Regions from separate parts of the Streptomyces sp. NPDC059224 genome, predicted to be linked through region 3. Evidence: riboswitches for the same ligand, from Rfam matches in the RefSeq annotation. Region 3 holds a riboswitch; each other region holds the start of a gene.
The links. A riboswitch is a leader RNA that binds a small molecule or an ion and turns the genes downstream of it on or off. The one in region 3 is predicted to bind cobalamin.
Positions count from the first base shown of each region.

Region 1: linked by a shared signal. The riboswitch ahead of ACFXI4_RS36395 (CbtB-domain containing protein) and the one ahead of ACFXI4_RS04855 (cobalamin biosynthesis protein) in region 3 are both predicted to bind cobalamin.
Region 2: linked by a shared signal. The riboswitch ahead of ACFXI4_RS22360 (5-methyltetrahydropteroyltriglutamate--homocysteine S-methyltransferase) and the one ahead of ACFXI4_RS04855 (cobalamin biosynthesis protein) in region 3 are both predicted to bind cobalamin.
Region 4: linked by a shared signal. The riboswitch ahead of ACFXI4_RS17385 (ribonucleoside-diphosphate reductase subunit alpha) and the one ahead of ACFXI4_RS04855 (cobalamin biosynthesis protein) in region 3 are both predicted to bind cobalamin.

Region 1 covers NZ_JBHZAN010000042.1:4,983-7,170, forward strand. The annotation lists partial or broken gene ACFXI4_RS36390 (enoyl-CoA hydratase/isomerase family protein) at 1-1,029, shown strand, start outside; cobalamin riboswitch at 1,103-1,241, shown strand; gene ACFXI4_RS36395 (CbtB-domain containing protein) at 1,277-1,498, shown strand; gene ACFXI4_RS36400 (CbtA family protein) at 1,520-2,188, shown strand, end outside.
Region 2 covers NZ_JBHZAN010000019.1:156,981-159,168, forward strand. The annotation lists gene ACFXI4_RS22355 (endonuclease/exonuclease/phosphatase family protein) at 1-680, shown strand, start outside; partial or broken gene ACFXI4_RS22360 (5-methyltetrahydropteroyltriglutamate--homocysteine S-methyltransferase) at 733-1,131, opposite strand; cobalamin riboswitch at 1,113-1,240, opposite strand; gene ACFXI4_RS22365 (flavin reductase family protein) at 1,401-1,916, opposite strand; partial or broken gene ACFXI4_RS22370 (alpha/beta hydrolase) at 1,975-2,070, opposite strand; partial or broken gene ACFXI4_RS22375 (cupin) at 2,072-2,188, shown strand, end outside.
Region 3 covers NZ_JBHZAN010000003.1:217,579-219,766, forward strand. The annotation lists gene ACFXI4_RS04855 (cobalamin biosynthesis protein) at 1-827, opposite strand, end outside; cobalamin riboswitch at 926-1,070, opposite strand; gene ACFXI4_RS04860 (hypothetical protein) at 1,261-1,488, opposite strand; gene ACFXI4_RS04865 (anion permease) at 1,508-2,188, opposite strand, start outside.
Region 4 covers NZ_JBHZAN010000014.1:172,623-174,810, reverse strand. The annotation lists gene mctP (monocarboxylate uptake permease MctP) at 1-176, shown strand, start outside; gene ACFXI4_RS17390 (GNAT family N-acetyltransferase) at 286-822, shown strand; cobalamin riboswitch at 839-971, shown strand; gene ACFXI4_RS17385 (ribonucleoside-diphosphate reductase subunit alpha) at 1,097-2,188, shown strand, end outside.

The DNA.
Region 1 (2,188 bases), on a different contig from region 3:
CGGGCGGGCCGCATCACCCTCGACCGGCCGAAGGCGCTCAACGCCCTCACCCACGCCATGGTGCTCGACATCGCCGAGGCGCTCACCGAGTGAGAGCACGACCCGGCCGTGGAGACGGTCGTCATCACCGGCGCCGGAGAACGCGGCCTGTGCGCGGGCGGTGACATCCGGGCCATCCACGACGACGCCCGCGACGGCGACGGCAGGGCCTCCGCCGCGTTCTGGCGCGACGAGTACCGCCTCAACGCCCGGATCGCCCGCTACCCGAAGCCGTACGTCGCCGTGATGGACGGCATCGTCATGGGTGGCGGCGTCGGCGTCTCCGCGCACGGCAGCGTCCGGATCGCCACCGAGCGTTCCCGGATCGCCATGCCGGAGACGGGCATCGGCTTCGTCCCCGACGTCGGCGGCACGTACCTGCTCGCCCTCGCCCCCGGGGAACTGGGCACCCACCTCGCCCTGACGGGGAGGCAGATCGGCGCCGCCGACGCCCTGTTGTGCGGGCTGGCCGACCACTGCGTGCCATCGGACAGGATCGAGCGGCTGATCGACGACCTCGCCGAACGGCCGGTGCGCGACGCGCTCGCCGGGCACGTGCGAACGGCGCCGGAGGGCGAACTGGCCCGCCGGCGCGCGTGGATCGACGCCTGCTACGCCGCCGGCACGGTCGAGGAGATCGTCCGCCGCCTGCTCGCCCACGGTGACCCGGCCGCGAAGGAGGCGGCGCGGACCCTGCTGTCGAGGTCGCCGACAGCCCTGAAGGTCACCCTGGCCGCGCTGCGCGGGGCCCGTCGGCTCGGTTCGCTGGAGCGCGTCCTCGACCAGGAGTACCGCGTCTCCTGCGCCGCCCTGTCCGCGGCCGACCTGGTGGAGGGCATCCGCGCCCAGGTCATCGACAAGGACCGCGCCCCGCGCTGGTCCCCGGCCACGCTCGCCGAGGTCACCGACGCCGAGGTGGCCCGCTTCTTCGCTCCGCTCGGCGAGCGCGAACTGGGACTCGCCGGCCCCGCCGGGTTCCGCCGCCGCTGACCCGGCGGGCGCGGAACGGACCGCCGGACGCGAGATGAAGATCACGGCTGGTGGGGCGGTCTTGGCCGTGCCCCTGACACGCGGTACGGTCGGTCCGATATCGACGACGGCAGAACGGAAGCCGGTGCAAGTCCGGCACGGTCGCGCCACTGTATGCGAGAGCCCCCGGGATCTCGTGAGTCAGACCCGTAGCCGTCGTCCAGTGCTCCACCGAGATGGGACGCGAACTCCCAGAGGAGGTTCTGCCATGGCGCAGACCGTCGCGCAGCCGACAGCCACCACCCCCGTCGTTCCCGCCAAGCTGCCGCTGAGCGCGATAGCTCCCTGGGCGGTCTTCTTCGGCGTCCTCATGCTCGTCCTGCTCTACTTCGTCGGCGCCGAGCAGGGCGCCACCTCCGTGTTCAGCGGTACCGACGTCCACGAGTGGGTGCACGACGCCCGCCACCTCCTCGGCTTCCCCTGCCACTGACGCGAGGGACGCCGCACGCTCATGAACTCCACAACGGTAAGAAACCTCCTGGTGCGGGGCATGCTCGCCGGCCTCGCGGCCGGTCTGCTCGCCCTGGTCGTCGCCTATCTCCTCGGTGAGCCGAACGTCGACAAGGCGATCAGCTTCGAGGACGCCCACGCGCACGAGCACGAGATGGAGGTCGTCTCCCGCTCCCTGCAGTCCACCGCGGGCCTGGCCACCGGTGTGCTGGTGTACGGGGTCGCCTTCGGCGGTATCGCCGCCCTCGCCTACTGCTTCGCCCTGGGGCGCGTCGGCCGCTTCTCGCCACGGGCGACGGCACTGCTGCTGTCCGGCTGCGCGCTGCTCGCCGTGTACGTGGTGCCCTTCCTGAAATACCCGGCCAACCCGCCGTCGGTGGGCGACCCGGACACCATCGGCAAACGGACCACGCTGTACTTCCTGATGATGGTGCTCAGCGTGCTGCTGGCGGTCGCCGCCACCATCCTCGGCAAGCGGCTGCAGCCGGGCCTCGGCACCTGGTGGGCGACCATGGCCGCGGTGGCCGCGTTCGCCGTGGTCGTCGGACTCGCCTACCAGTTCCTGCCGGCCATCAACGAGGTGCCGAGGGACTTCCCGGCCACCCTGCTGTGGCGGTTCCGGATCTCGGCACTGGCCGTCCAGCTGGTGCTGTGGGGCGGATTCGGCCTG
Region 2 (2,188 bases), on a different contig from region 3:
TGTTCCTCTTCAACCCCAAGCGGGTCTCCTTCGTGGACCGCGCCGCCTCGGGCGACGCCTCCACCACGCCCGTCTCGGTGGTCAAGGACCGCAAGGGCCAGGCCCACCTGTCCGCCTCCCCGGGCCGGATCGACCCGGCGAGCGCCGCCTGGACGGACAGCCGCAAGCCGCTCGTCGGCGAGTTCGTGTTCCAGGGCAAGACGGTCTTCGTCATCGCCAACCACTTCATCTCCAAGGGCGGCGACGACCCGGTCCACGGCCGCTACCAGGAGCCGACCCGCTCCTCGGAGACACAGCGGGGGCTCCAGGCCGAGGTGGAGAACGCCTTCGTCCAGTCGCTGCTCGCCGCCGACCCCCGGGCCCGGATCGTGGCCGCCGGTGACCTGAACGACTTCGAGTTCTCCGACGCCGTCAAGACCCTCACCGGGAACGGCAACGACCTCACCGACCTGATCAACACCCTCCCGGTGTCCCAGCGTTACAGCTACGTCTACGACGGCAACAGCCAGACCCTGGACCACATCCTGACCAGCCCCTCCCTCACCCACTACGACTACGACGTCGTCCACATCAACGCCGAGTTCGCCGACCAGGCGAGCGACCACGACCCCCAGGTCGTCCGGATCGACGTGAAGAACTGCGGCAGGAAGCCGCACCAGCCGAAGCCGCACGGGAAGTGACCACGCCGGGCCGGTGCACCGGGAGTGCCCCGGCCCGGCGGGGCCGGTGCCGTCAGGAGGCCGGCAGTTCCTCGCGTACCGTGCGGGCCGCGCTGACCAGGTACTCCAGGGAGGCACGGGTCTCGGGCCAGGCACGGGTCTTCAGGCCGCAGTCGGGGTTGACCCACATCCGTTCGGCGGGGATCGCCTTCAGGCCGGTACGGAGCAGGACGGTACGGAGCAGGTCGGCGGCCTCCGCGGCGCTCGGGACACGCGGCGAGTGGATGTCGTACGCGCCGGGTCCCGCCTCGCGCGGGTAACCGTGCGCGGCGAGCTCGCGGGCGGCCTGCATGTGCGAGCGGGCCGCCTCCAGGCTGATGACGTCGGCGTCGAGGTCGTCGATGGCCTGGACGATGTCGCCGAACTCGGCGTAGCACATGTGGGTGTGGATCTGGGTCTGCGGGCGTACCCCCACCGGCCGTCGCTTCCCAGCTCCGTACGTCGGACCCAGTGCGTATGACGGCGTTCGTTCCCACTCACCGCTGCGGGGCAGTCCCGGATTCCCGCCGGGTTCCCTCTTACGACGCATCCCGCCTGGCGGACGGGGCGAACCAGCTGCGCCGCCCAGCCTACGGGGTACCGCCGCGGAGAGCGGCGATATGTCCGTCATCCGGATGGTGTGAGCCGGGCCACCTGCTCCCCGGCCCGCACCGTACCCCGGCCGTTCCCGGCCGCCCCGGGTCACACCAGTGGGTGCGCCGACGCGAAGGAACCGTTGTGGTGGACGAGGGCCGGGGCGGCGTCGGCCACCGCGCCCGAGTCGATCTCGCCGACGACCAGCAGGTGGTCACCGATGGTCTGACGGAGCGTGACGCGGGCCGACAGCCAGCCGGTGACGTCGTCGAGGACCGGCAGACCGTCCGGCTGCGCTTGCCAGCGCACCCCTGCGAACCGGTCGATCCCGCTGCGCGCGAACCGTGCCGCCAGGCCGGCGTTCGCGGTGCCGAGGACATGGACGGCGAAGCGGTCCGCGAGACGCGCCGCGGGGGTGCTGGACGCTTCGAGACCGATGCAGAACGACACCAGGGCAGGCCGCAGGGAGACGGAGGTGAAGGAGGTGGCGGTGAAGCCGACGGGGCCCGGGAAGGTGATCACCGTGACTCCGGCGGCATGCCGGCGCAGGGTGTCGCGGAGGACGTCCGCGCCGTCGGGGACGGTGGCCGACGGCGACGGACTCCGGCGGATCGGGGCGGTCATGCCCTTTCCTTTCGGCAGTCGGGGGAGAGGCGAGGCCGGGGGCCCGCGGTGGCGGCCGTCACCAGGCGCTCGACTCCACCGTGATCGCGGGCACCAGCCCGGTCCGCAGTGCCTCCAGGAAGGTCACGACCTCGGCTGCGACCGAGCGGTGCTGGCACGGCGAGTCCGGGACCGCGATCTATGTGGTCGGCGGACACCCGGAGTTCGTCTTCCTGGACGACTCGGGCCCGGAGCCGCAGGAGGTACGGCTGCGCACCTCGCCCGGCGACTAC
Region 3 (2,188 bases):
CGTCCCTCCCCGTTCAGCACCGGCCGGTGCTCGACCCGCCCTCCGTACGACAACGTCCCTCCGAGCCGTACGCCGAGCGCTCCCGCGAACGACGCCTCCACCGGCCCGGCGTTGGGACTCGGGTGGTTCGCCGCGTCGGACCGCCAGGCCCGCACGGCCCCCCTGGTGTCACCTCCGGCGACGGCGGCCAGTACGGCGGTGAGCCGGGCCCCCGGCCACCCCGCCACGTCGTCCAGCCGCGCCGAGGCCCACCCGTACCGCCGGTAGCGGGCCGACCTGTGCCCCACCATGGCGTCCAGGGTGTTGACGGCCCGGAACCCGAGCAGTCCCGGCACCCCGCCGACGGCCCCCCACACCAGCGCACCCACGACCGCGTCGCTGGTGTTCTCGGCGACGGACTCCACGACGGCCCGGGCGATCCCGTCGGCGTCCAGGGCCTGCGGATCCCGTCCGCACAGATGCGGCAGCCGGTCCCGGGCGGCCGCCACGTCCCCCGCCTCCAGGGCGCGCCCGATGACCCCGGCCTCACGGGCGAGTGAAGTGCCCCCGACGACGGCCCAGGTGGCGCTCGCGGTGAGCGCGACGGACGCGGCGGTGGACGGCCGTACGAGCCGCTGGGCAAGGGCGCCCAGAGCCACGGCGCCACCGGCGCAGACAGCGGTGTGCAGCGCGCCCCAGCCGCGGTGGTCCCGCCACAGCACCCGTTCGACTGCCCCGGCCGCCCGTCCGAACGCGGCGACCGGATGCCCGTGGCGCGGATCGCCGAGCAGCAGATCGCCGAGAAGGCCGGCGGCGGCGCCGTACGCGAAGACGCGACCGGCACCCATCGGCTCAGCCGGCCGCGGGGGCGGGAATGGGCCGGGTACTCAACCTCGTTCGGCAGCCGCGCATGGCGATATGTCCTCACTCAGGGTGTCCACGCCCTGGTTCGACGAGACCGGCGGTGAGAGTTCCTGGCTCCCGGGGATTGCTACCCCGGTGACAGTGGCGGGACCGCGCCGGATTCGCACCGGCTTCCTCTCTTGCCGCCGTACTTGGCTCCGGAAGTCCACCACGGCCCCGGAAGACCAGTCAACTTGCCGTTGACCTGCGAGGGGAGTGTGTGGGAAGGCCCACACCGGTGGTCCAGCCGGGCTCGTGGGGTATGCCGAAGGCCCCTTCCCGGCGGGCGGGGAGGGGCCTTTCGACGGCCGCGGGCGGCCGGCGAGGTCAGGTCTCGGCGGTGGTCAGGCCTTGGCGGTGGTCAGTTCTCGGCCGTGGTCAGGACTTCGCCACGATCAGGTGGATGCCGTAGGCCACGGCGGCCGCGCAGGCCGCGAAGCACAGGTAGGCGGTGGTGACGGCCAGGGCCGCGGAGTTGCCCTGGGCGGTGGCGCGTTCGCGGGCGGACAGACCCTTGATGCCGAGGGTGAAGAGGGCCACCATGCCCACGGTCACCACGAGGCTGACGCCGAAGACGGAGCCGATGGCTGCCCAGTCGATGTTCATGTCGGTTCTTCCTCGGGGGTCAGACGGTCGCGGCCGGGTCGGTGGCGGGAGCGGCGGGGGAGGGGATGGTGGCCGTCAGGCCGTCCGTGACGGTCCCCGCGGGCGGCGGGGTCACGGCGGCCATCGCCGCGGTCACCACGCCGGCCGGCTCGGTGCCGTTGACGTTCGCGCTGTCCACCACCTCGCGACGGGAGAGCTTCCAGATCGCGGCACTGGAGGCGACGAGGAAGACGGCGACGACCGCCGTGCCCCAGTCGCCGAGGTCCGTCACGGACTCGGCGAGCGCGCCGACGAGCGCGGCCGCGGGGAGGGTGAGCACCCAGGCGACCATCATGCGGGTTGCGGTGGACCAGCGGACCGTGCCGCCCTTGCGGCCCAGACCCGCGCCCATCACGGAACCGGAGACGACGTGCGTGGTGGAGAGGGAGAAGCCGAGGTGGGAGGAGGCCAGGATGGCGGTGGCCGCGCTGGTCTGGGCGGCGAAGCCCTGCTGCGGCTGGAGGTCGGTCAGGCCCGTTCCCATGGTGCGGATGATCCGCCACCCGCCGATGTAGGTGCCCAGCGCGATGGCCAGGCCGGCGGAGAGGATGACCCAGGTGGGAGGGTTGGAGCCGGGGGCGATGGAGCCGCCCGCGATCAGCGCGAGGGTGATGATGCCCATCGTCTTCTGCGCGTCGTTGGTGCCGTGCGCGAGCGAGAC
Region 4 (2,188 bases), on a different contig from region 3:
GCCTCACGGCGTTCGTGATGAACGTGGTGGTGACCGTGGTCCTGACGTTCGTCCTGAAGGCCCTGAAGGCCCCCGAGGGCATCGACGAGACGAAGACGGAGGACTACACGGCCGACGCCGGCGACCCGGGCGTGGAAACGGAACTCCCCCCGGCCGTCGCGGAAGGCGCCCGCTGAAGCACCCCGTCAGGGGCGCGAGGAACCGCGCGGGCAACCCCTGACGACCCGCAGCGGGCCGCCGAAAAGAAATCACGACGGCGGCCCGCTGTCGTACACACTCACCCGCATGACGATCCGGATCAGGAAAGCGAACCCCGCGGAATACGGCACCCTCGGCGAACTGACGGCCCAGGCCTACCTCCAGGACGGCCTCCTCGACTTCGGTGAGAGCGACTCCTACCTCACCGAACTGAGGAACGTGGCGAAACGGGCCGCCGCGGCCACCGTTCTCGTCGCCGTGAGCGACGACGTCCTCCTGGGTGGCGTGACTTTCGTCCCCGGCCCCGGCCCGATGTCCGACATCGCCGCCGAGGGCGAGGCCGAGATCCGCATGCTCGCCGTCGACAGCGCCGCCCGCGGCCGGGGTGCCGGCGCGGCGCTCGTCCGCGCCTGCGTCGACCGCGCACGCGCCCTCGAAGGCTGCGAGAAGGTCGTCCTGTCGACGCAGCGCACCATGGAATCCGCCCACCGGATCTACGAACGTCTCGGCTTCGTCCGCACACCCGAGCGGGACTGGAACCCCTTGCCACAGCTGGACGACATCACTCTCCTCACCTATGAGTTGACGCTGCGAGACGGTTCGCGACACAACATGTGGGGGTGACGCGACAGCACGGCACTAGATGTATGCTCATGCTCGCTGTCGCCGCAGGGGAATCCGGTGCGAATCCGGAACTGTCCCGCAACGGTGTACTTGCGCACATCTGTGCGCGAGCGTCAGTCCGAGGACCTGCCGACAGCAACGCCCGGCCGTCCGGCCCGGGTGTTCTGACGTCCGGGTCTCGTGGAGTGGACCGGGGACGCGACACGCGTGCGTGCGCCCGTGTGCTGCCTCCTGCCCTCCGCCAGGCCCTGAGCCGAGCGAGGGAGAGCCCCACGTGACCATCGCGCCAGCCGAACCGGCTTCAGCGACCATCTCTGTGGACGAGGACGGTCCCGGCACCGCGTTGCTGCGGACCCTGACCGGGTTGACCGCCGATCTCCCCGACGCCGACCCCGGCCGGGTCGCCGCCGCCGCGCTGCGCGGCCGGTCCTCGCGGGCCGACGAGGCCGAGCTGCGCGAGCTGGCCACCGAGGCGGCCGCCGGTCTCATCTCCGAGGACCCCGCCTACTCCCGGCTCGCCGCCCGGCTGCTGACGATCTCGATCCGTGCCGAGGCCGCCTCGCAGGGCGTGACGTCCTTCACCGAGTCCGTCGCCGTCGGCCACCGCGAGGGCCTCATCGCGGACCGCACCGCGGAGTTCGCGCGCCTGCACGCGGCCCGCCTGGACGCACTGGTCGACCCGGCCGCCGACGACCGCTTCGGCTACTTCGGCCTGCGCACCCTGTACAGCCGTTACCTGCTCCGGCACCCGATCACCCGCAAGGTCGTCGAGACCCCCCAGTACTTCCTGCTCCGGGTGGCGGCCGGTCTCGCCGAGGACGACACGGTCCGTGCCCTCGACGAAGTCACCGCGCTCTACGGGCTCATGAGCCGCCTCGACTACCTCCCCTCCTCGCCCACCCTCTTCAACTCCGGCACCCGGCACCCCCAGATGTCGTCCTGCTACCTCCTCGACTCCCCGAAGGACGAGCTGGACTCCATCTACGACCGCTACCACCAGGTGGCCCGGCTCTCGAAGCACGCCGGCGGCATCGGCCTGTCGTACAGCCGGATCCGCTCCCGCGGTTCGCTGATCCGCGGCACCAACGGGCACTCCAACGGCATCGTGCCGTTCCTCAAGACGCTCGACGCCTCGGTCGCCGCGGTGAACCAGGGCGGCCGGCGCAAGGGGGCGGCCGCGGTCTACCTGGAGACCTGGCACTCCGACATCGAGGAGTTCCTGGAGCTGCGCGACAACACCGGTGAGGACGCCCGGCGTACGCACAACCTGAACCTCGCGCACTGGATCCCGGACGAGTTCATGCGCCGGGTCAACGCCGACGGGCAGTGGTCCCTGTTCTCCCCCGCCGACGTGCCGGACCTGGTG